2 regions of the Allocoprobacillus halotolerans genome follow, and region 2 is predicted to be linked to the other one. Evidence: a T-box and tRNA genes for the amino acid it is inferred to sense, from the RefSeq annotation. Region 2 holds a T-box; the other holds one or more tRNA genes.

Region 1 (11,914 bases), 1.4 Mb from region 2:
AGTCATCTAATGATTTATTAATCATTTTTGGTTCTTTCATCATCGCTCCAACTGGTACATTACATAATCCAATGACTTTATCCCATTTTCCATATCTCATGACAGCTTCAGTTACCATTCCACTTGGATTTGTAAAATTAACAAGCCATGCATCAGGACATAATTCTTTCATATCTTTTACAATATCAAGAATAACCGGAATTGTTCTTAAAGCTTTAAACATTCCTCCAGCGCCATTGGTTTCCTGTCCTAACATCCCATATGACAATGGAATTCTTTCATCTTTAATACGAGCATTTAATAAGCCAACTCTAAATTGTGTTGTGACAAAGTCAGCATCTTTTAAAGCTTCTCTGCGATCTAAAGTCAAATGCACTTTCACATCATAAGGAGATGCATCCCACATACGTTGAGCCATTGTCCCAACGATTTCTAATTTTTCTTTACCATCTTCAATATCAACTAACCAGATTTCTTTGATTGGAAGTTCATCATATCTTTTGATAAATCCTTCCATTAATTCAGGTGTATAACTACTTCCACCACCAATAGTCACAATTTTTACAGGCTTCTTTTCCATCATTTTTCTCCTCGTATAATATGTATAGAAGTTTGAATTAAGGATTTCTCTTTTTAAACAACTGAGATATCTCAGTTGTTTAAAAAATCCTTGCTTCTACACTCTCTTTTAAGATAATAGTTTCGTTTTGAATCAAGGTTTTATTCTTTTCTCCTGCGGCCATCTTGTTATGTTCACTTCTAAAAGACTTAATCCTCTGTTCAAGGCGTACTTTATACCCGAATGAGTTTGTTGCAGCAGTGTATTCTCACTTGTCTCCGCATTTACGAGGTTGCGTTTGTCTTGATTTAGAGGTGCAATTCAAAACCATTTACATACTTTAGAAAGAAGGTCATTTTTTATGAAAAATTACAATTACAATCTTTATGTTGGCATTGATGTCTCTAAAGGCAAGGCTGATGCTGCTGTTCTGGCTGTCCCTGAATTAAGATCGGTCAAACCTCATTTCCTTAGAAAAAAATTATCTTTTAAGTTTATTAAATCTGAAGTTGTTGAGTTTTTAAATACTGTTAGAAAGTATTCCAGTGATCAGTACTGTCTCCACACTTATTTTGCTTTGGAAGTCACTGGCATATATTCTACTAATATCTACACCTTTATTAAACAAAACTGTAATAGCGATGAAGAAATCCATCAGCTTAATACGGATTTCGTTAATAAATGGAGAGAAAGCCATAATATATCTAAATCTGATCCTTTGGATGCTCAAACCATCTGTTCCATTATCGGTACTGATGATCAGGTCAAATATGTTTCAGATTCTGTTTTTGAAAACAAAAACGGATATCAAGATCTTAAGGCTCTCGTTCACAGACACTATCAGATTAAAAAACTCTATTCTCAGGAAACTAACCGTCTCATTGCCCTTTGTGATTGTTATTTCCCTGAACTTCAGTATGTTTTTGAACCTAAATCAGCTGCTTTCCTGGCTGTCTTATCTCAATATCCTACTTCGCATGATATCATAAATGCTTCCAAAAATGAAGTGTTTCATCTTGTTTACGAAGCAACTAGACATCGCTGCAGTATGGATAAGATTGATAAGCTTTTCAATTATGCTCAGGATACACTGGTTCCACATGTATCCGATCATATGAGATATGTTATTTCCAACACTGTTGAAAGCATCATCCATATTCGTACACAATTGAAACTGATTGAAAAAGATATCAGAAAGCTTGCTGCCACTTTTAATGTTTACAGTCTGCTGTTGACCATCACTGGCTGTGGTCCTTTGACTGCCGCTGTTATCATCGCTGAAACCGGAGACATCTTCAGATTCAAAAATGCTGATCATTATGTCTCTTACAGTGGTTCATCACCACGTAACAAGCGTTCTGGCAAGTCTGTGGAAATCATGGGCAAGATTTCCAAGAAAGGCTCAAAATACCTGAGACACGCTCTTTACATGATTGCCGAATTTGCCAGACGACATAATCCTGTTCTTAAACACTTATTTGAAAGAGTGAAGAACGGAAATAAAAAGCGTCATAAATTAGCGGTCATTGCAGTTGCCAATCGCATTGCCAGATATATCTATTCAATCATGAAAAACGAAAGCAGTTTTATAATCATGCATGAAAATATCATGCGATTACCAGAAGAAACCCGAAATACGTTCTTCAATTCAATATCTTTAGATTTTCCAAAGAATACCAGAAAACAGATTTATCAGTATTCTGATATCAATGGTGAAATCCATCGCTTTGTTTATAGGAACGAAGCAACGGAATCAGTAGCTTAAAAACAAAGAAAACCTAAAATGTAAGAGCTTTCAAACACTGAGTTTTGAGAAGTTGTTTTTAGTGCACCCAAAAATCCACTAAAAACATCAAAGAACATCGGATTGCTCCTCTAAATCAGGACAAACACTATTAAAATCATTTTTTTAAATTAATTATTGACATTTAATAGTTTGTCTTATTCTATTAATATCTTCTATAATCTTCAGGATTTAACAATGACGCTGCATCCTGATCAGCAATAATTGTAAAATTTGGATGTAATTTTAAGACAGTTGAAGGCAATTCATCACTTATTTCACTATCTAACATACGCTTCAAGATTTCTGCTTTTTCTTTTCCATTAACAATCATAACCAAATGTTTAACACGCATCAAACTTTTAGGTCCCATCGTATAAACATAAGGAATATTATCACGTGGACGATATGTTGGATTCACCTTCACTTGATCATCACGTAAAATTTTATAAGTATAGCTATCCATTGGTGTACAGCGTGGACAATTACTACAAAAATGTCCATCCCATCCTAAACCAATAACCATGACGTCTATACAGCCTGCATTTCTGATTTCTTCATCATATGTTTCCCAATTATCTTCAGTAACACAATGTATTTGTGAATCTGGAATATGAGCTGGCGTATAAAACAACTCATGCATTTCATCCCAAATAGGTCCATGCTCCTGTCCTTTCCATGGACCATCATCAAAAATATAATATTGAATATCCTTAAATTTATCTTGATCTTTCACATAAGGAATCATCATTTCATACATTTTTCTTGGAGAACGTCCTGATGTTAATGAAATATTAACACGTTTATCTTGCATCATTGCACCTAAAACAATATGCATGCAACTTTCACTCATCTTTTGTTCATTTTCTTCTATAATTAATTTCATATCGTTTCCCTTTCTATATATCCCAGAAAAACATCATCTGGGATATACTTTAAAAAATTCTCATCCATTGATTAATGATACAAACCATATATACAATAGCCACTATTAACCATGCGACCTTTTGTTGATAGAGAAATTCGTTTTTCTTATCAAATAAGCGATATATACCATAAGGCGTAAAAAGGAAAACCCATAAATATGTCCACATTTTTTCTTTTGTAAAACCATTAAACTTTTCTTCTTCAAAAGCACGACGATTCATTCTTTTTCTTATTTGAATAATATTTTTCTGTGTTTCTGTCAACTCTACTTTACTCATGTTTTTTCCTCTCATTTTATTGTTATGCGCTTTCTTCTATTGATGCCTGCTTATTTGCAACAAGTACAAATGGTGTATAAATCAAGATAGATAATCCCACACAAATAATTTGTGTAATTGCTGTTCCAATATGTCCTCCTGTAGCGAGGAATGCCATAATCCCAACAGGTGTTGTCCAAGGAACCTGGAAGGAAATCACTTGCGCAAAACCAATGGTTGTCATCCAATATGCAAAAGTCGCTGAAACAACTGGAGCAAGCATAAATGGTATCGCTAAAATAGGATTCAATACAATTGGTAATCCAAATGTCATTGTTTCATTAATGTTAAATACAGCTGGTGCAATTGATAATTTTGCAATCGTACGATAGTCATCACGTTTTGAGAACAACAAGATTGCTATTAATAAACCACCAGTAAGCCCTGCTCCTGTAATGATTGAAAAACAACTAATAAATCCTGTATTTAATATATTTGTTGGTTCAAGTCCTTTTGTAATAGCATCTGTATTTTCTGTTAATGCTAATAACATTGGTGCTGAATAAATAGCTCCTAAAGTTTGTGTTCCATGAATACCTACAACCCATAATAATGTAGATACCCAGAACAATAATAAGTATCCTGGTAATCCTGTCAATACTCCTGTAAGTGGTGCTTGGATCCACTTTGTAATCGCATCGTAGAAAGAATATCCAAAAACAGTATCAAATAATAATCCAATACCTGAAATAATGAAAATTGTGACAACTCCAGGAATCAATACATTAAATGCATTCGCTACATTGCTTGGTACAGTTTCAGGCAAAGAAATTTTAAGTTTTCCCCCTCGAACAAATCTCATATAAAGTTCACTAGAAAGAACACTTGAAATCATAGCCATGAATAACCCTTGTGCATTTGTATAATTCACTGCAAGTACATTTGCAACATCAAATACAATTCCATCATCATTTGTAGCTTGTACACTTGTAGCACATAATGTGATATAACAAGAAAGTGCGACTAAAGGTAATGTCATATCTTGTTGAAATCCATAATATCTCCCCAATTCTATGGCAATCAACACAATAAGTCCAATAGTCAAGAAATTTAATGTAGCATAATATGCAGCATTAAACATTGGATTTAAGTTTTCTAACCAACTAAACATTTCAAAGTTAGCTAAACTTATTCCCTTTTCATTTGGTGTACAGATAACGCTTGTAAACAAAACGCTAAATGCCCCGCAAATCGTGATTGGCAATAATGCTGTAAAAGCATTTCTAATTGCTGACATATAACGGTTTGTTTGTAATTTTTCTGCTACTTTTAAAATAGCTTCCATTAATTTGTCTTTCATTTTTCTTTTCCTCCTCTTCTAGGGCTATTATAAAAAACAAATGATAACGCTTTCAATTATTTGTCATATCAATGGCATTTTCTTTCAATATTTTCTCATTTTTGATTATTTTTTTAAAATTTTTTTCCAATTTTCCGTCATACTCTTGTATGATGAATCAAAACAATACAGTTTTTCTCTTGAAAATGATTGTTGTTTTTATGAATTTCTATATAATATGTTTAGGAGGCGATAAGCAATGGAAACACCTCATATACTTGTGGTAGATGATGAAAAAGAAATTACTGATTTGATTGAAATTTATTTAACCCAAGAAGGTTATATGGTTGAAAAAAGGTATGATGCTTTTACCTTGATTGAAGATATTGTCAAGTATCAAATTGATCTTGTGATTTTAGATATTATGATGCCTGAAATTGATGGCATTCAAGCTTTAAAAATGATTCGTGAACAATATAATATTCCTGTGATTATTGTGTCAGCCAAAACAGCTGATTCGGATAAGATTGAAGGCTTACTGACTGGTGCAGATGATTATGTCAGCAAGCCATTCAATGCGATGGAACTTGTTGCCAGAGTGAAATCACAATTACGTCGTTATCATGTTTTAAATAAACCTATCAATCATTCTTCTCATTTAATTGAGGCTACTGATTTAATCATTGATACACAAAAGAAATTAGTGACTTTGGATGGAACGCCTTTAGCTCTTACAAGAATCGAATATGAAATTCTTGTTTTATTAGCTAGTCAACCAGGAACAGTCTTTTCTATTGATGATATATTTGAAAAAATCTGGCAGATGAAATCAAATAATTCTAATAATACAATTATGGTGCATATTAGAAAACTAAGAGAAAAAATAGAAAGGCAGCCTAGAAATCCTCGACATATTAAAACAGTCTGGGGCGTAGGTTATAAATTTGAACTATGATTCAAAAATTACAAAGATTATTTATCAGTAGTTTTCGTTGGCGTTTATTTATTAATATTATTGTGGCTTATTTTATAGCTTTTATATGTGACTCGGCATTAATGATTATATTTGAACATACGAATTTCTTCGACTTACCTTATGAATGGTTATACATTTTTGCGTTTTTGATTTCTTTATTAATATTTTTAGTAACTTTCTCTGATTTAATGAACATTACTTTAAAGTATATCGATGTTTTAAGTGGTACGATTCAAAAGGTTACAGCTGGTGACTATGAAGTTGAAGCACCAATTAAATATGATGATGAATTAGGGTTATTAGCTGCCAATATTAATGCTCTTGCAAAAACTTTAAGTGATAAAGAAAAAGAAAGTGAAATTCTTAAAGAAAATGAACGTATGGCTTATGATGCTGAAAGAAATGCTGAAAAGCAGAAAAATGATTTGATTACAAATGTGGCACATGATTTACGTACTCCACTGACAACAATTGTTGGTTATTTAGAATTAATTAAAAACAATCAACAATTAACAAAAGAAGAAATCCAAAAATATTCTAGTGTGGCTTATGAAAAATCCAAAAGATTACAAAGTATGATGGATGATTTATTTGAATTTACAAGCTTAGATCAAGCTAATGTTAAAGTACATATGACAACAATCAATATTACAGAGTTAGTTTTACAGATTGTGGATGAATTTTATCCAACATTTCAGGAACATCACATCACCCCAGAAGTGAAAATCAGTCAAAACAATTTATTTATTAAAGGTGATGGTCAGTTAATTGCGAGAGTTTTTGATAATTTATTATCTAACGCTGTTAAATATGGTGAAGATGGTAAAAAGATTAAGATTGAAGTTTTAAATGATGATGAAACAGTCACTATCAAAATTAGGAATTATGGTAATCCTATTGACAGTGCTGATTTACCTTATATATTTGATAAGTTTTATCGTAGTGATGCCTCACGTTCTTCTTCAACAGGAGGAACAGGTTTAGGATTAGCGATTGCGAAAAATATTGTTCAAATTCATAATGGAGAAATACTAGCAACCAGTCATAAAGATAAGACAACGTTTGTTGTGATTTTACATAGATTACAAGTAAATGAATAAAAAATTTTTAATAAAAATAAAGATTGCAATTTATGCGTCGAAAAGGTACAATGACTTCAAAGTGAGGGATAGACAATGAAAGCATATCAAGAGATGAATCAAGATGAATTAAAAACTTTACATCAACAATTATCAAAACAATATCAAGACATGAAAGATTTGCATTTACAGTTAAATATGGCACGTGGAAAACCTGATTTTTCACAGGTTGAACTTTCTATGCCAATGTTAGATACAATCAATAGTCATTATGATTTTTCTAAACAAAAGGATTATTGTAATTATGGGATCTTGGATGGTATTGATGAGGCCAAGAAGTTCTTTGCTGATATGGTAGAAACAACACCTGATCAGATTATTGTTTATGGCAATTCAAGTCTAACAATCATGTTTGATCAAATCAGTCGTGGTTATACACATGGTTATTTAGGAAATACACCTTGGTGTCGTTTGGATAAAATTAAATTTTTATGTCCTGTACCAGGTTATGATCGTCATTTTGCGATTACTGAACATTTTGGTTTTGAAATGATTCCAATTCCAATGGATGATAATGGTCCCGATATGGATTTAGTAGAAAAATATGTTCAAGAAGATGAAAGTGTAAAAGGAATCTGGTGTGTCCCACAATATGCTAATCCATCTGGAATTACATATAGTGATGAAGTCGTTGAAAGATTTGCACATTTAAAACCAGCTGCTAAAGATTTTAGAATTTTCTGGGATAATGCCTATGTCGTTCATCATCTTTATAATGATAAGCAAAGTCATGTCAAAGATATTTTAAAAGCTTGTCAAGATGCTGGTCATCCTGATATGGTGTTTGAATTCTGTTCAACTTCTAAAGTCACTTTCCCAGGAGCTGGTGTGGCAGCGATGGCAACTTCTATGAATAATAAAAAAGATACATTAAAACATATGACTGTACAATCTATTGGTCATGATAAATTGAATCAGTTAAGACACGCTAAGTATTTCCAAAACTTTGAAAGTTTAACTGAGCATATGCAAAAACAGGCTGACTTATTAAGACCAAAGTTTGAAATGGTTATTGATATTTTTGAAAAAGAATTAGCTGATTTACAAATTGGAACATGGACAAAACCATTGGGTGGATATTTTATTACTTTTGAAGCACTTCAAGATTGTGCCAAAGACATTGTTCAAAAATGTAAGGAGGCTGGTGTCATTTTAACAGATGCTGGAGCAACTTTCCCATATGGAAAAGACCCACATGATTCTATAATTAGAATTGCACCTTCTTACCCACCTTTAGAAGAATTGAAACAGGCAACTGATCTTTTTGTCCTATGTGTAAAACTTGTTAGTGTTGAAAAATTATTAGAAATAAGATGAATCTGTGGATTCATCTTTTCTTTTGAAATAGGAAATATGAAAAAAATCAAATTTTCGTTCAAAAAATATTGACTATACTCAAAAAAATTGATATATTAAATAAGCACTGTTGGGATATAGCCAAGCGGTAAGGCAACAGACTTTGACTCTGTCATTGCGCTGGTTCGAATCCAGCTATCCCAGCCATGTTGGAGGTTTAGCTCAGTTGGGAGAGCATCTGCCTTACAAGCAGAGGGTCAGCGGTTCGAGCCCGTTAACCTCCACCATTTGCCGGCTTAGCTCAATTGGTAGAGCAACTGACTTGTAATCAGTAGGTTGAGGGTTCAAGTCCTTTAGCCGGCACCATATACGGGGAGGTAGCGAAGTGGCTAAACGCGGCTGACTGTAACTCAGTTCCTTTCGGTTCGGTGGTTCGAATCCGCCCCTCCCCACCATCTTTTGACCCGCTAGCTCAGTCGGTAGAGCATCTGACTTTTAATCAGAGGGTCAGGCGTTCGAGTCGCCTGCGGTCACCATTAAAAACTGATATATGCCCAGGTGGCGAAATTGGTAGACGCACAGGACTTAAAATCCTGCGGACCTTAAAATCCGTGCCGGTTCGACTCCGGCCCTGGGCACCATTTCAAATGCGGTGTAGTTCAATGGTAGAACTTCAGCCTTCCAAGCTGACTACGTGGGTTCGATTCCCATCACCCGCTCCATTTATAAAACGCTTGAATAGCTCAGTTGGTAGAGCAATCGGCTGTTAACCGATCGGTCGTAGGTTCGAGTCCTACTTCAAGCGCCATTTTTGTGGCCTGTTGGAGAAACGGTTAACTCACATGCCTTTCACGCATGCATTCACGGGTTCGAATCCCGTACAGGTCACCATATGAAAACAAAGCGATCGAAAGATCGTTTTTTATTTATATAAGCACATAATTTGTGATATGTTGGATTCATGTTATAATATGAAACAAGAAAAGGAGCGATAAATATGATACTCGATGAACTTAAACAATATAGACCTTACTCTATTTCCCCAGGATACCATAGTGACCAAATTCTTTACGGTCAAAAAGAATCTCTTGAACTTATTGAAGGAACAACTTATCCATATGAATATGAAACAGCAAAAGCCATTCAAAGCATTGTCCATAGCGTTGACAATGAAGATGATGTTTATCTCTTTATTCATGAACAGTCTTTATTGTTTCAAATGATTCACGCAAACCAAAAGGAAGCCTATCTTGAATACTCTTTACATGACCAACGTTTTATTATAGCCACAACTCAACAACAAAACGATAGTCTCTATCGTTTACTTTTCATTGCGATTAACTATATTTATAACCATTATCAAATTGAATCCTTTGAAGACATTTATACAAACTGGCGACAACTCAAAATGTCAAACCATCATCAGGGTAATAATTGGGATGCCAATGAATATAAATATGTTTTACATATCGCTCAAAGCCTTATTCAATTATTAAAAGATATTCTCCAACAACACGATTGTTTTCTATCTTTACATTATGATTCCGTAGAAGAACTCATGCAACATCTCCATATTACCTTTAATACCCAATCATTAACACCAACTTATTTATTTCAAAATGATCCTCAACAACTTTTATTAGACTTACAATCAAAACAACAAATTTATCAATCTTTATCTTCTTCATCTTATACAATTTTAGATATATGTCCTCTTTATTCCAAACAAGAAAGACAAAAACTCCCTTTATTTCTTCAAGAATCTATAAAAAGCAACGAACAACTCTATATGCAAAATCGTGAATATTTAGATCAAAATGATTTTGATTTAATCAAATCTTTTCAAAGAGGAAAAACATGGTCATGTTTATACTATGGGCCTTCTGGTACTGGAAAAACAACCAAACTGCTTTGTATTGCTGGAGCGTTGGGTTTACCATCTTTAAAAATGGTTGGAAGTCGTTCGATTGATGAATCCACTTTATTTGGTAAATATGTTTTAAGAAATGGTGAAACTGTTTTTGAATATGGTCCATTAAGTTTAATGATGAAGTATGGAGGAATGTTTATCTTTGATGAAATTAATATGGTGGATAGTGATATTATTTCATCATTGAATGATGTTTTAGATGGTACAAAACAGAAAATCTTAGATAATGGTGAAATCATTCATGCACATCCTTTCTTTAGATTTGGGGAAAGTATGAATATTGGCTATACTGGAACAAATGAAATGAACCTCTCTCATAAATCACGCATTCAAAATAAAATAAAAATCAGTCAATTACCAATTGATAAAATGGCTCAAATTATTATCAAAGAAACAGGAATTGAAGCTATTATTGCAAGAAAGATGGCAACATTACTCGATGCTTTCCATAATGTGATTATCAATGAAGGAAACGAAACAACGCAAAGAATTGATTTAAGAACTTTATTAAACTGGGCAAATAAAACTGTTGATTTAGATGGTGATGTGATTCGTGCCAGCCTTGTCACAATCATTTCAGAATTAGCTGAAGAAGATGATGAAATACTAAATTTAGAAGATGCTCGTCAAATTCTTGCGACAAATGGTCCTGCTTCATCAGTTATGTCTTTAATTGTTCATGAATTTATGCAACAGAAAGATGAAATATGATAACGTCTGAATTAAAAAGCAAACTCAAAAAAGATACAGTTTTATATGCACGTATGCCCATCCATCTCCAAATTGATGAAAGTATTGAACATAGTTCTAAGATTCAAAATCATCATGGATATATTACACTTGGTGAAAAAGCACCTTATCGTTATCTAGCAAACTTCCATCCTCAAGGCTACGAAATGGTTATGGAAGGATTATTATTCCATGAATTGGCCTCATTACTTTATAGTAATTTTTCTATTTTATCCAAGACTTATGAAGATGCCAAAGAGACACTGCATCAAACCAATCATGCTACCAAATATTTTTTAGATCAAAAAATAGCTTATCCTGATCTAAAAAATATTCTCACAAGGTATGTATATCAAACCAATTTACCACTTGTCTTAAAAGCCATTGAAGAAGGTGCCATAGAGAATGCTTTAGGAATAGAATATCCTGAAACATGGAATGCATTAATGTATGCCAGACAAGCTATCATCAACCATTTTATGCAAAGCGAACAATCCAAACAAGATACAACCTTTTTAATGGATAAAATCATCAAAGAAATTATGGTCATTTGTACTTATGGTTATCGTTTTCAACTCAATCAAAGTATTATCTATTTACCTCATTACTTACCTGAAAGTTTTGAAGACATTAGAAAACTTGCTATTAAAGCTCGTTTATTAACACACAATACCAAAGAACGTTTAAAACTTGCACAAGATATTTTATCGTTATGTCAACCTATTATGGATGAAACGGTGAAAGAAATTTTTGATACAATTCAAAATGGTTCTAAGATTGCTGGTGTGACACAAAGTCTTTTCTCTCAAATGGCAAGTGAAATTGCTGTTCAATTTCAAAAAGGTTCATCCTCTCAAGACAAACCTCAACAAACTCCAACAAAATATCAGCTTGATCTTTCAGAGGAAGATTTTAGACGTATTGAATCACTTGAAAACGAAGCTGAAAAAACACAGAATCATCAAATCTTACAAGAGAT
Region 2 (11,914 bases):
CAATAAACAAAATTTAGGAGGGATTTTCCATGAGTTATTTTACCACAGATCTATATGAAACGAAAAGAGAAATTGTCAATTTTTCTAATAAATTATCAGACAGTCTTGATAAACCTGCTGCCAAGTTTGTCATGGATATGATGTTTGGTCTTGCAAGAAGTCAAAGTGTTCTACTTAGCGATATTGCCAGAGCTCTTGATGAAAATATCAAGCTCAATTATACAATTGACAGATTATCCAATCATTTGGCTCAATTTGATGATGAAGCAATGAACCAAATGAAATCCAATTATAATGATATGGTTATCAAGCATCTTAGCGAAGACAGGATCATTTTACTTGATAACAGTGAAATCATCAAAAAATATGGAAGAAAATTTGAAGATCTTTGTATGGTCAGGGATGCTTCCTCACTTAAGGATGACATTTATCCTGGATACCATGTATGTGAGGCAACTGCCCTCACACAGGATCAACATCATCCAATATCTTTGTATAGCCATATCTATTCAACTGAAAGTGAAGGATTCAGGTCAATGAACGATGAAACAATAAAGAGCATAAAATATGTCAAATCTCTCATTCCTGAAAGATGTACATTTGTATGTGACAGAGGATATGATGCCAATGTATTTTATGATTACTTCATAGATGAAAATCATAATGCAGATGATTTCATCATCAGACTCAAAGAAAATAGAACATTATTGTTTAAAGGGAAGCCAAAGAAAGTAGGAGAAATCGCCAAAAGAAGAAAAGGCAAGATTAAGATGAACATGTATTTTTCTAAGGAAGATAGTGAAGTCTATGTATCACATACGAGAGTGGAACTGCCATCACAAAAGGGAAGGATATTAAATCTAGTCATTGTGTATGGATTAAGTGAAGAAAAACCGATGATGCTTTTAACGAATAGAGAGATCAGGAATAAAAGAGATGTGCATAAGATAGTGAGGGCATATATGTCAAGGTGGCGAATCGAGGAGAAATTCAGATTCAAAAAGAATCAGTATGGTTTTGAAAATATAAGAGTAAGGACAATGAAATCAATAAATGTATTGAATATGATATTGATGATGCATATAGGGCATATAACACTGTTGGCAGAGAAAGTAGACAAGAAATTACTAGTCATAAAGATGATAGAGAGAAGCAAATCGCTTAAAGGAAAGAGATATTACTGGTGCTATCAGATCAGTAAAGGGATACAGGAAATATTAAAATATGCACAAAAGGGAATCAAGGAGTTTCAAAATATAAGAGAGAAGCAGGAATACAGGCAGCTGCAACTGAAACTATAAAATGAACATATAGTAAATAATAAAAAAGGTCATGAAAATGACACTTTTTCAGCTACAATAAAAAGAGAACAAAAACAAAAAAGATGATATAGATAAGAAAACAAGGGTTATGACAATAAACAACAAGACATACCCTTCAAAAAAGAATGCAAAAAACCGAAAGTCAAAGGTAAATTTACTTTAAAAAAGAGTTAACTTGTGTATAATAATTCTGTTATAGAAAGAGGTTATTGATTATGAATAAGACATTTGTTGGTCAAAATATCCTTATTCATTGTTATAAACATGATGGAAGTATTCATCGTTGTTGGGATAAAGGACTGGTTTTAGAAGAAACACCACATCATTATATTGTTGTCAATAATAGAACTTTGGTAACAGAAGCTGATGGACGTAAATGGTATACAAGGGAACCAGCGATTTGTTATTTCCCAAAACGAAAATGGTATAATGTCATTTGTATGATTCGTAAGACGGGGGTGCATTTTTATTGCAATATTGCATCTCCTACATTGTATGATGGTGAAGCTTTAAAATATATTGATTATGATTTAGATTTAAAAGTCTTCCCTGATTATAAGTATAAGATTTTAGATGAAGAAGAATATCAGCAGCATAAAGTTGCAATGAATTATAGTGATGAATTGGATGATATATTACATCGTCAACTTTCTCAATTGATTGATATGACGATGAATATGTCAGGACCATTTAGACCGGGCTTTGCCCAGTATTGGTATCATTATTACCAAAGTGGAAATTATAGAAAAAGGAGGGATCATCGTGGATTTTCAAAATGAACAGGATATGATTGATTTTGGAGAAGAACTTGCAAAACACTTATTTCCCAATGCAATTATTACTTTAGAAGGTGAGTTAGGGGTTGGAAAAACAACTTTTACAAAAGGAATTGGAAAAGGATTAGGAGTAACCAAAATTATTAATTCACCAACTTTTACGATTGTTAAAGAATATCAAGGGAGAATGCCTTTTTATCATTTTGATGCTTATCGTTTAGAGGGTGAAAATGAAGAATTGGGATTTGAAGAAATGTTTGAAAATGATGGTATCTGTGTGATTGAATGGCCGATGTATATTCAAGACATTTTACCAGTAAACAGATTAGAAATACATATGACAAAAAATAACGATCAGACACGTCGTATGGATTTTATAGCTCATGGTGAAAAATATCAGCAATTATTAAAGGAGATGGATATATGTTACAATTAATAATGGATACATCGAATCAATATTTAATGGTTGCTTTATATGAAGATAATAAATGTCTGGAAAGTATTCAAGAAATGGGGTCTAAACGTCAATCTGAAAATGCGATTCCCTATCTTCAAAAATTATTAGAAAAATATCATAAAGAATTGTTAGATATAGATGAAATCATTTTAACAATTGGGCCAGGTTCTTATACAGGAGAAAGAGTCGCTTTAACAATTGCGAAAACATTGAGTGTGATTTCTTCAGTGCGTATTAAAGCAATTTCTTCATTAGCCACTTATGCTGGTTTACAAAAATGTGTATCGGTTATTGATGCGCGTAGTCAAAAAGTATTTGTATGTGCATATGAGAATGGACAAGCACTGATTCCAGAACAAATGATGGAGATTATTCACTTCCCACAATTTATGCAATCTTATCAAGATTTTCAGGTGGTTGGACAAAATGAGGTTGTAGGCTATGATAATGTTGAAGTTAATTTGGCTTTGAATTTACATGAGTTGGCTAAAAATACGCCCGTTTGTGAAAATGTAGATGCTTTGGTGCCACGTTATTTAAAAGATGTTGAGGCTAAAAAAATATGTTTATAGAAAAACTTGCTGAAAATGATTTGGAAACCATTGTACAATTAGAATACAATGTGATGCCTTCGCCTTGGACAAGACAGGACTTTGAATATGAATTGTTTCAAAATCCTTTTGCATATCTTTTTGTACTCAAAAAAGATACACAAATATTAGGTTATATTGATATTTGGGTGATGTACGAACAGGCTCAAATTGCTTCAATTGCAGTAGACAAAACCTATCAGTCACAAGGTTATGGTACAAAATTATTGCAGTATGCTTTAGATTATGCTTTGGCTCAAGATGTTGAAACTATCAGCTTAGAGGTTAGAAAATCAAATCATCAAGCCATTGCTTTATATCAAAAATTTGGTTTTTCCATCCAGGCTATTCGTCCTGATTATTATCAGGATAATCATGAAGATGCCTTTTTAATGACAAAAGTAGTAAAGGAGGGAAGACAATGAGTCTTATTTTAGCTATTGAATCAAGCTGTGATGAAATGGCTGTTGCGATTTTAAAAAATCGTCGTGAATTATTATGCAATGTTGTAGCATCACAAATTGATACCCATCGTATGTTTGGAGGCGTTGTACCAGAAATTGCTAGTCGTATGCATGTTGAATGTGTATCGACAGTTTTAAAAACAGCTTTGTCACAAGCTCAGGTCAATATGCAAGATATTGATGCGATTGCAGTGACAAAAGGACCAGGCCTTGTTGGTTCATTACATGTCGGTATGCAGGCAGCTAAAACACTCGCTCTAGCATATCATAAACCATTAATTGGTGTGCATCATATTGCTGGACATATTTATGCCAATGAACTTGTTGAAGATATTCAATATCCATGTTTATGTCTAGTCGTGAGTGGTGGACACAGTGAGCTTGTTTATATGAAACATGAATTTTCATTTGAAGTCATTGGTCAAACTTTAGATGATGCGATTGGTGAAGCTTATGATAAAGTGGGACGTGTTTTACATTTGCCTTATCCTGGTGGACCGGTCATTGATCGTATGGCAAAAGAGGGAAAACATAGTTATCAATTGCCTTTACCAATGAATGATGACAGCTATAACTTTTCTTTTAGTGGATTAAAATCAGCAGTCATCAATCTTTGTCATAATGCTACCCAACGTGGAGAAGATATTGTTCCAGAAGATTTAGCGTGTTCATTTCAAGAAGTTGCGATTGATGTGCTTGTTTCAAAAACACTGAAAGCTGCTAAAGATTATCAGGTCAAAGAAATTATTGTGGCTGGGGGTGTCAGTGCGAATCAAGGACTAAGAGAAACACTGACAAAACGTAGTGATATTCCAGTTTTATTTCCACCGATGTCTTATTGTACAGATAATGCAGCCATGATTGCTTCAGCTGCGCGTGTGATGTTTAAACATCAACAATTTTCTTCACTTGACTTAATGGTCAAACCATCATATGATTTAGAAGAAGAAAGTCTTGGTGAATAATCATGGAAAAAAACATAAAATTTCAAAAGCAACGATGTCACGTTTCCCAGTTTATTTAAAAGCTTTGCGCAATATGCAACATGAAGGGAAAAATAATTTTTTATCGAGTGAACTATCTGAAGCAACGGGTATTTTAGATACCACAATCCGTCGTGATTTTAGCTTTTTAACAAGCAAAGAATCATTAGGAAAGCGTGGCATTGGTTATGATACCAAAGATATTATCAATATCTTGAATAATGTTTTGGGGTTAGGTTTGGATGAATCTATTATTTTAATTGGTGTAGGAAACTTAGGTAGTGCGATTTTAAAGTATAATCGTTGGCAATATACGGTTGGAAAAATTGTCTGTGGCTATGACTTGGATCAAAATAAAGTCGGTGAACGTTTTGGTGTGAAACTTCATCATATTGATGATTTAGAAAAAACATTTCCTGAAGGATGTAAAATTGCAATTTTAGCGATTAGTGAAAATGTTCAAGAAACAGTGGATCGTTTAATGGATTTAGGCATTAAAGGCATTGTTGATTTTACACATACACATTTTACAGTTCATCATGATGTGGTTGTACAAACTGTGGATGTGGTTGTAGCCATTCAGGAACTAGTTTTAAAAATGCATGTCAATGATGAATAAAGTATTGAAATTTTGTGAAAAAGATGTTAATAATAAATATACAGGTAATGATTTGAGAACATATGATTTATAAGTTTAAAAGCGACTTTTGGATGGTGTAAGCAAAAGAAATGGGAATGATATGGAACACTCAATGAACCGGATAGGAGAAAAGAAAAGTAGACTATCCCGCCAAAAGGCGTTATCTCAAAAGTGTGTATTCATAATGAATATGAATAAGGATGGTACCGCGATATCAGTCGTTCCTTTAATGGAACGGCTTTTTTTAATAAAGGAGGAAGAAAGCATGTTTGAATTTATGACGGTAAGAGAATTATATGAGATTATTTTATCTGGAGAAGATTTTGAAACAGAAGGTTTAGAATATGTCGAATTAGATGGATGGGTACGTACAAATCGTGATAATGGAAAAGTTGGATTTATCGCATTAAACGATGGAACATATTTTAGAAATTGCCAGATTGTTTATTTACAGGAAAGTTTAACAAATTATGATGAAGTGAAACATATTAGTACGGGAAGTGCTATTCGTGTTTTAGGAAAATTAAAATTGACACCACAAGCTAAACAACCTTTTGAAATTGAAGCCACACAAGTGGTTGTAGAAGGAGCGTGTGATGATGATTTCCCTTTGCAAAAGAAAAGACATTCTTTTGAATATATGCGTGAAATTCCACATCTTCGTCCACGTGCCAATACATTCTATGCAATTTTTAGATTAAGAAGTGTATTATCTATGGCAATTCATGAATTTTTCCAATCACAAGGCTTTGTTTATGTACATACACCAATTATTACAGGAAATGATGGTGAAGGTGCAGGAGAAATGTTTAGAGCGACAACAATTGATAACACTGAATTTGATAAAGATTTCTTTGGCAAAGAAGCTTTCTTGACTGTGACAGGACAATTACATGTGGAAGCGTTTTGTATGGCTTTTAGAGATGTTTATACATTTGGACCAGCTTTTAGAGCTGAAAATTCAAATACATCACGTCATGCCAGTGAATTTTGGATGATTGAACCAGAAATTGCTTTTGCAGATTTGGAAGATGATATGGATTTAATTGAAGATATGGTGAAATACTGTATTGATTATGTTTTAGAAAATGCTCCAGAAGAAATGAAATTCTTTGAACAAATGATTGATAAAGAATGTATTCAAAGAATTACACATGTGAGAAACAGTGATTTTAAACGTATGACTTATACAGAAGCCATTGAACTTTTAAAACAGGCTGATGTGAAATTTGAAAATAAAGTTGAATGGGGTATGGACCTCAATAGTGAGCATGAACGTTATATTTGTGAAAAAGTTGTTGGTGGACCTGTTTTCTTAACAGATTATCCTAAAGAAATTAAAGCGTTCTATATGCGTCTTAACGATGATGGAAAAACAGTGGCAGCTTGCGACTTGCTTGTTCCTGGTATTGGTGAATTGGTTGGTGGAAGTCAACGTGAAGAAAGATATGATGTTCTTGAAAAAATCATGGATGAAAAACAAATGTCTAAAGAAGGTCTTCAATGGTATATGGATTTAAGAAGATTTGGTGGATGTAAACATGCTGGATTTGGTCTAGGATTTGATCGTTTCTTAATGTATTTAACAGGTATGCAAAACATTCGTGATGTTGAACCATTCCCAAGAACACCAAGAAATTTAAAATTTTAAAAAACGAATTCCACAAGGAAAATATTATCTTCTAGTTCCTGTGGGATTTTTATTTACAGCAATACATTTTCTCTTATATTTTTCATATTCAAGCATTAGAATTTGTAGTATAATAAACATATGAGGTGAAAAGACAGTGAACGAAATCTTCTTTATCAATACCTTTTTTAATATTGTTTATCGCAATGAATCAGCTTATATGCGAGATATTTTGATGTCATATGATTATTTACAAAGTTTTATTCAATGGCTAAATCAGCGCGATATTGCTTGTGATGTTTTAACATCTTTGACAAGGGATGATTATGCATTATTACCCAATTTATTGAAAGCGGAAGATGTTGATCATATTTTACATACACCATTTTCTTTAGAAATGGAAACAATGGCTCAAATGTTTGAACAAGCCATTCATATTGTATATGTGCCTGGTTTTGAAGATGCATCTTTTAAGATAGAATCTTTTCCTGATTATGAAAATATTTATTTTTATCCTATTTCAGGACATTTTCAAAAAGATAATTTATCATTCTTTGATCCATTTCCAACTTTTTTGGAGCTTTGAACCATGTAGATTTATGGCCGGGATGTTTGATTTTTCAAGGACAAAAGACAGTGTTTGTGCCAATGAGAGAAAAGCAGGATTATATAAAATTATTATCTTCTATTGAACAAAATAATGATTTATTTGAAGATTATCATGAATATGAAAATGATGCTTATTTTATTCAACTGAGTGATTTGCATTTAGGAAAAGATAAGCGTCAAAAAGGATTGGCACGTCTTTATGCGTCATTGGATGAACTATTGCCAAGATTACCATCATTATGGCCTGTTAATATTTTAATTACAGGCGATTTAATGGAATCACCGAATCGTCGTAATATGTATTTGGCAAATGATTTTATGAATAGTTTAAAGAAGCGTTATAAAGCCAATATCACTTTTATATTAGGTAATCATGATGTGATTGTTCATGGTTTTAATTTTGCGAGAATGCAAAAAAGTAAAGTGATTGCTTATTTGTTAGGGGAAAATATTAAGGTTTTAGAAAAAGAGAAAATTATTATTATTAAAATGGATACAACCAGTGAAGGAAATCTAGCTAGAGGGAAAGTTGGTCAAAGACAGTTGATTGAAATTGATGATGAATTATCTGCTATTGATCACCTTGAAGATTATACTTTACTTGTGATGTTGCATCATCATGTCTATCCCATTGATAAAGCACAGTTTATTAAAACCAAATGGCATGAAAAAACGTTTATCAATCGTATCGTGGAAACTTCTAAAGTTTTAGTTGATGCACCAATTCTTATTGATTGGCTACAAAAAAGACGTATTCATTATGTTTTTCATGGTCATAAGCATCTACCTTTTTTAGAGAAGTTGATGGTTGTTATTATATTGGAGCGGGAAGTGCTACGGGTGGCTTAAAAGAAAGTCATAGTCGTTATATTTCGTATAATGTGATGAAATATGATACACGAACTAAAAAAATGAAGGTTTGTATGATTTTTTATGATGATAAAGCTAAAGCAGAAAGACAGAGAGTTGAAGTTTATTTATTTGAGGGAGGAAATGAAAAATGAAATTAGTAGATAGAATGAAAGATGAAGAATTAGGAACAGCCTTGCTTTATAATTTTACAAAAGGATATGGGAAACCCGTGCCTTTAGAATTATATGATGTTGTTTTACCACTTCTTTATCATGATTTAGTCAGAGATCAGATTTTATCTTATACATCACTTCAAGAATGTGTTTATCAATGTGTCCAGCAAGAAAAACATTTTAAACAACACCTCTTAGAACAAATTGAAGAGGATAAAACAATGACTTCTAAAGCTTTAGGAGTGGCGATGATTCAACATATTTTAAAATTTGAAATCGTTGAGACTTCAATGTGTGGAGTGGCCTTACCAACAGATATTTTAGATTTAAATGAAGCCATTCATTTAGGACAGTTATTTCAAAATGTATCATTAGAAGATTTTATGACATTGTTGTCTCAAGAAGATGTTCATATTGTTGTTTTACAAAGTGCATCAGTCGGTAAAGATGTAGATTTATCAAAGATTTGTTCATTAGGACAAGTGACAATGTATGAAGATACAAAACAATCAGAAATCAGAGGACGTATTTTAAATGCCGATATTGTCATTACTAATAAAAATGTGATGAATAAAGACGTTTTAGAAGGTTTAAAACATTTAAAACTCATTTGCTTATTTGCGACAGGAACAAATAATGTAGATTTAAAATATTGTCAAGAACATCATATAAAGGTGGCCAATGTAAAAGATTATTCTACCACAACAGTAGCTCAACATACTTTGGCTTTATTAATGCATTTGATTGAAAAAAATGTTACTTATGATCACTTTGTCAAATCAAAAGCATATTGCCATGGTGAGTATTTTAGTTATTTTGATGATGTTTTTCATGATGTCTCATCTATGACTTGGGGGATTGTTGGTTTAGGGCATATTGGACGTGCTGTAGCTGGGATTGCTAGTGCTATGGGAGCAAGAGTCCAATATTATTCAACAAGTGGAAAAAATGCTACAAGTGATTATCAACAAGTTGATTTTGATACTTTATTAAAAACATCTGATATTATTACCATTCATGCTCCATTAAATGAACAGACGCATTATTTATTTGATGAAATAGCTTTAAGAAAAATGAAAGATTCAGCTTATTTAATTAATGTTGGACGTGGAGGTATTATTGAAGAAAAGGCTTTAGTAAAAGTTTTAAATGAAGGTCATTTAGCTGGTGTTGGTTTGGATGTATTTGAACATGAACCATTATTAGAAGATGATGTTATTTATCAAATTCAAGAGATGAATAAAGTGATTTTTACACCACATATTGCCTGGGGATCTATTGAAGCTAGACAAAGATGTGTGAATGAAGTCTATGAAAATATTTTAGCATTTTTAAAAGGTGAAGAAAGAAATATTGTCAATAACGGATAAATCATGTATGATAGATAAAAATAAAAAAAGAAGGAGGAGTCTACGTCAGTAGCAAAGCATGTACGGTTTTTTAAATCGGAATTAACGCCTGTGGACTAGAAATGAGGATGAAGCAGGAAAATTTGTTATAAGTAGCATGATGTTATGGAACAATTTGTTATTGCAATGATTATCATTGCGCTAGGTATTTATGTATTTAAGTTTTATCCTTTTGAAAAAGGAAATGTGATGAAATTAGTGATAGCGGCTATTTTCATTATTTTAACAGCCATTTGTAAAAGATTGGCCATTATGATTCCCTTATTTGGGAGTGAAAGTTTAAAGATTGGTTTTGAATATATTCCTTTAATGTTAGCAGGATATTTTCTTTCACCAAGCTATGCCTTTCTGGTTGGATTATGTAGTGATGTGATTGGTTTGATTATTTTCCCAACGGGGTTTCCATTTTTGGATTCACTCTAGGAACAATTCTTGTCAGTGTCATCCCCTCAATGGTGCATGAACATTCTAAAAATATCAGTCCCACACGTATCTTGATGATTGTGATTGGTTTGATTGCTGTATTAGCCATTGGAGCGATTGTGTATATTGGACAGTTAGATGTAATCAATATTTCTGAAACAACCTATCACTTAAAATCACAGGATAAGATTACACTGATTTCACTTTGTGTTTTATTATCACTTGTCTTTACGATAATCATTATATTTTTAAAACGTAAGATAAACGAACAGGAAGCCAAAACTTTTTCAACTTGGATTTTATGCGTTGTTCTTGTAGAACTCGTTGTGACATTATGTTTAACACCATTATGGTTGGATATGATGTATCATATCCCTTGGACAATTTCTTTTTGTATTAGGGTTGTCAAAGAATGTGCTGTATTACCAATAGAAATATTTATTGGTTATAGTTTAATTCCATTATTAAGAAGAATATGGATCAGATTAGAGAGATAACAACAAGTTTAATCTTGTTGTTTTTTTATTTCATTACCATCTTCATCCACTTCAACAACTTCAAAAAATATTCAAAAAGACGTGTCAATATGTTTTTCATAGACAAAATTCTCATCCCTTTCAAAAAGAGTATATGCAGGTTTCAAAAAATTATGTTTGAAAACATAAAAAGTGTAAACACTAAAAAAGAGGTGAGAAAGATGGATCGTAAAGAATATGATCAGTTAGCTGAAACATTAAAACCAACTGGACATAAAATGAAAAATGCTTTTTTTGCTTTTTTATATGGTGGTGTGATAGGTGTTTTGGCACAGGGTGTTTTAGAGTTCTTTATGCGTTTTTATGATATTGATCAAAAAGAGGCGACACCAATGATGATTATTACATTAGTTTTTGTGAGTTGTTTATTGACCGGATTGGGTCTTTATGACAAATTGGCACAAAAAGCAGGGGCAGGTACTTTTATTCCCATTACTGGTTTTGCAAATAGTATGACATCAAGTGCCTTGGATAGTCAAAGTGAAGGTTTGATTATGGGAATTGGCAGCAATATGTTTAAATTAGGAGGAACTGTTATTACTTATGGGATTGTCAGTTCTGCCTTGCTGGGAGTGATTCGTTATGTCATTACGCTTTTTGGGTAATTCCGTCACTTTAGAAAAAACTTATATTGCTTCAACGGGAACTGTATGTGGACCATTGGAATATTTAGGACCATTAGGTAGTTGTTTTGATAAAAGTGTTCAAGATTATCATTATGGTGAAAAATCATTTGAAAAAGCAGAACGAAAAATGCTTAGAGCTGCTTTGGATATTTGTTTAAAAAGAGAAAGATTGAAATATAAAGATATAGATTTATACTTAGGTAGCGATTTATTAAATCAAATTACCTCTGTGAATTATCTAGCTAGAGAAATTCCTCGCCCATTTGTAGGAGTATATGGTGCTTGTTCAGGATTTGCTTTATCATTAGCATTGGCTTCAATGCTTATTGAAGCTGGTTTTGTTGAAAAGACAGTGGCATTGGTATCTAGTCATAATGCCACTGCAGAACGTCAATATCGTTATCCGGTGGAATATGGCATTCAA

Evidence for each region. The T-box of region 2 lies ahead of asnS (asparagine--tRNA ligase). A T-box ahead of a tRNA ligase gene usually reads a tRNA of that ligase, here a tRNA-Asn.
Region 1: it encodes a tRNA-Asn, which carries the amino acid that the T-box ahead of asnS (asparagine--tRNA ligase) is inferred to sense. The anticodon was not compared.

What each region holds. Positions count from the first base shown of each region.
Region 1 is NZ_CP101620.1:1,345,807-1,357,720, reverse strand. Features, by position in the region: gene NMU03_RS08095 (6-phospho-beta-glucosidase) at 1-580, opposite strand, end outside; gene NMU03_RS08090 (IS110 family RNA-guided transposase) at 921-2,324, shown strand; gene NMU03_RS08085 (6-phosphogluconolactonase) at 2,509-3,228, opposite strand; gene NMU03_RS08080 (hypothetical protein) at 3,278-3,547, opposite strand; gene NMU03_RS08075 (PTS sugar transporter subunit IIC) at 3,570-4,886, opposite strand; gene NMU03_RS08070 (response regulator transcription factor) at 5,125-5,820, shown strand; gene NMU03_RS08065 (sensor histidine kinase) at 5,817-6,941, shown strand; gene NMU03_RS08060 (aspartate aminotransferase type Ic) at 7,017-8,297, shown strand; tRNA gene NMU03_RS08055 (tRNA-Gln) at 8,408-8,483, shown strand; tRNA gene NMU03_RS08050 (tRNA-Val) at 8,488-8,563, shown strand; tRNA gene NMU03_RS08045 (tRNA-Thr) at 8,567-8,642, shown strand; tRNA gene NMU03_RS08040 (tRNA-Tyr) at 8,648-8,731, shown strand; tRNA gene NMU03_RS08035 (tRNA-Lys) at 8,738-8,812, shown strand; tRNA gene NMU03_RS08030 (tRNA-Leu) at 8,829-8,917, shown strand; tRNA gene NMU03_RS08025 (tRNA-Gly) at 8,926-8,998, shown strand; tRNA gene NMU03_RS08020 (tRNA-Asn) at 9,009-9,084, shown strand; tRNA gene NMU03_RS08015 (tRNA-Glu) at 9,092-9,167, shown strand; gene NMU03_RS08010 (AAA family ATPase) at 9,274-10,917, shown strand; gene NMU03_RS08005 (vWA domain-containing protein) at 10,914-11,914, shown strand, end outside.
Region 2 is NZ_CP101620.1:2,834,249-2,846,162, reverse strand. Features, by position in the region: gene NMU03_RS16910 (transposase) at 30-1,301, shown strand; gene NMU03_RS16905 (DUF402 domain-containing protein) at 1,538-2,101, shown strand; gene tsaE (tRNA (adenosine(37)-N6)-threonylcarbamoyltransferase complex ATPase subunit type 1 TsaE) at 2,082-2,534, shown strand; gene tsaB (tRNA (adenosine(37)-N6)-threonylcarbamoyltransferase complex dimerization subunit type 1 TsaB) at 2,522-3,127, shown strand; gene rimI (ribosomal protein S18-alanine N-acetyltransferase) at 3,118-3,570, shown strand; gene tsaD (tRNA (adenosine(37)-N6)-threonylcarbamoyltransferase complex transferase subunit TsaD) at 3,567-4,574, shown strand; gene NMU03_RS16880 (redox-sensing transcriptional repressor Rex) at 4,567-5,211, shown strand; T-box leader at 5,250-5,461, shown strand; gene asnS (asparagine--tRNA ligase) at 5,498-6,883, shown strand; gene NMU03_RS16870 (hypothetical protein) at 7,020-7,448, shown strand; gene NMU03_RS16865 (metallophosphoesterase family protein) at 7,445-8,320, shown strand; gene NMU03_RS16860 (D-2-hydroxyacid dehydrogenase) at 8,472-9,866, shown strand; partial or broken gene NMU03_RS17910 (folate family ECF transporter S component) at 10,011-10,825, shown strand; gene spoVAC (stage V sporulation protein AC) at 11,026-11,469, shown strand; partial or broken gene NMU03_RS17905 (stage V sporulation protein AD) at 11,447-11,914, shown strand, end outside.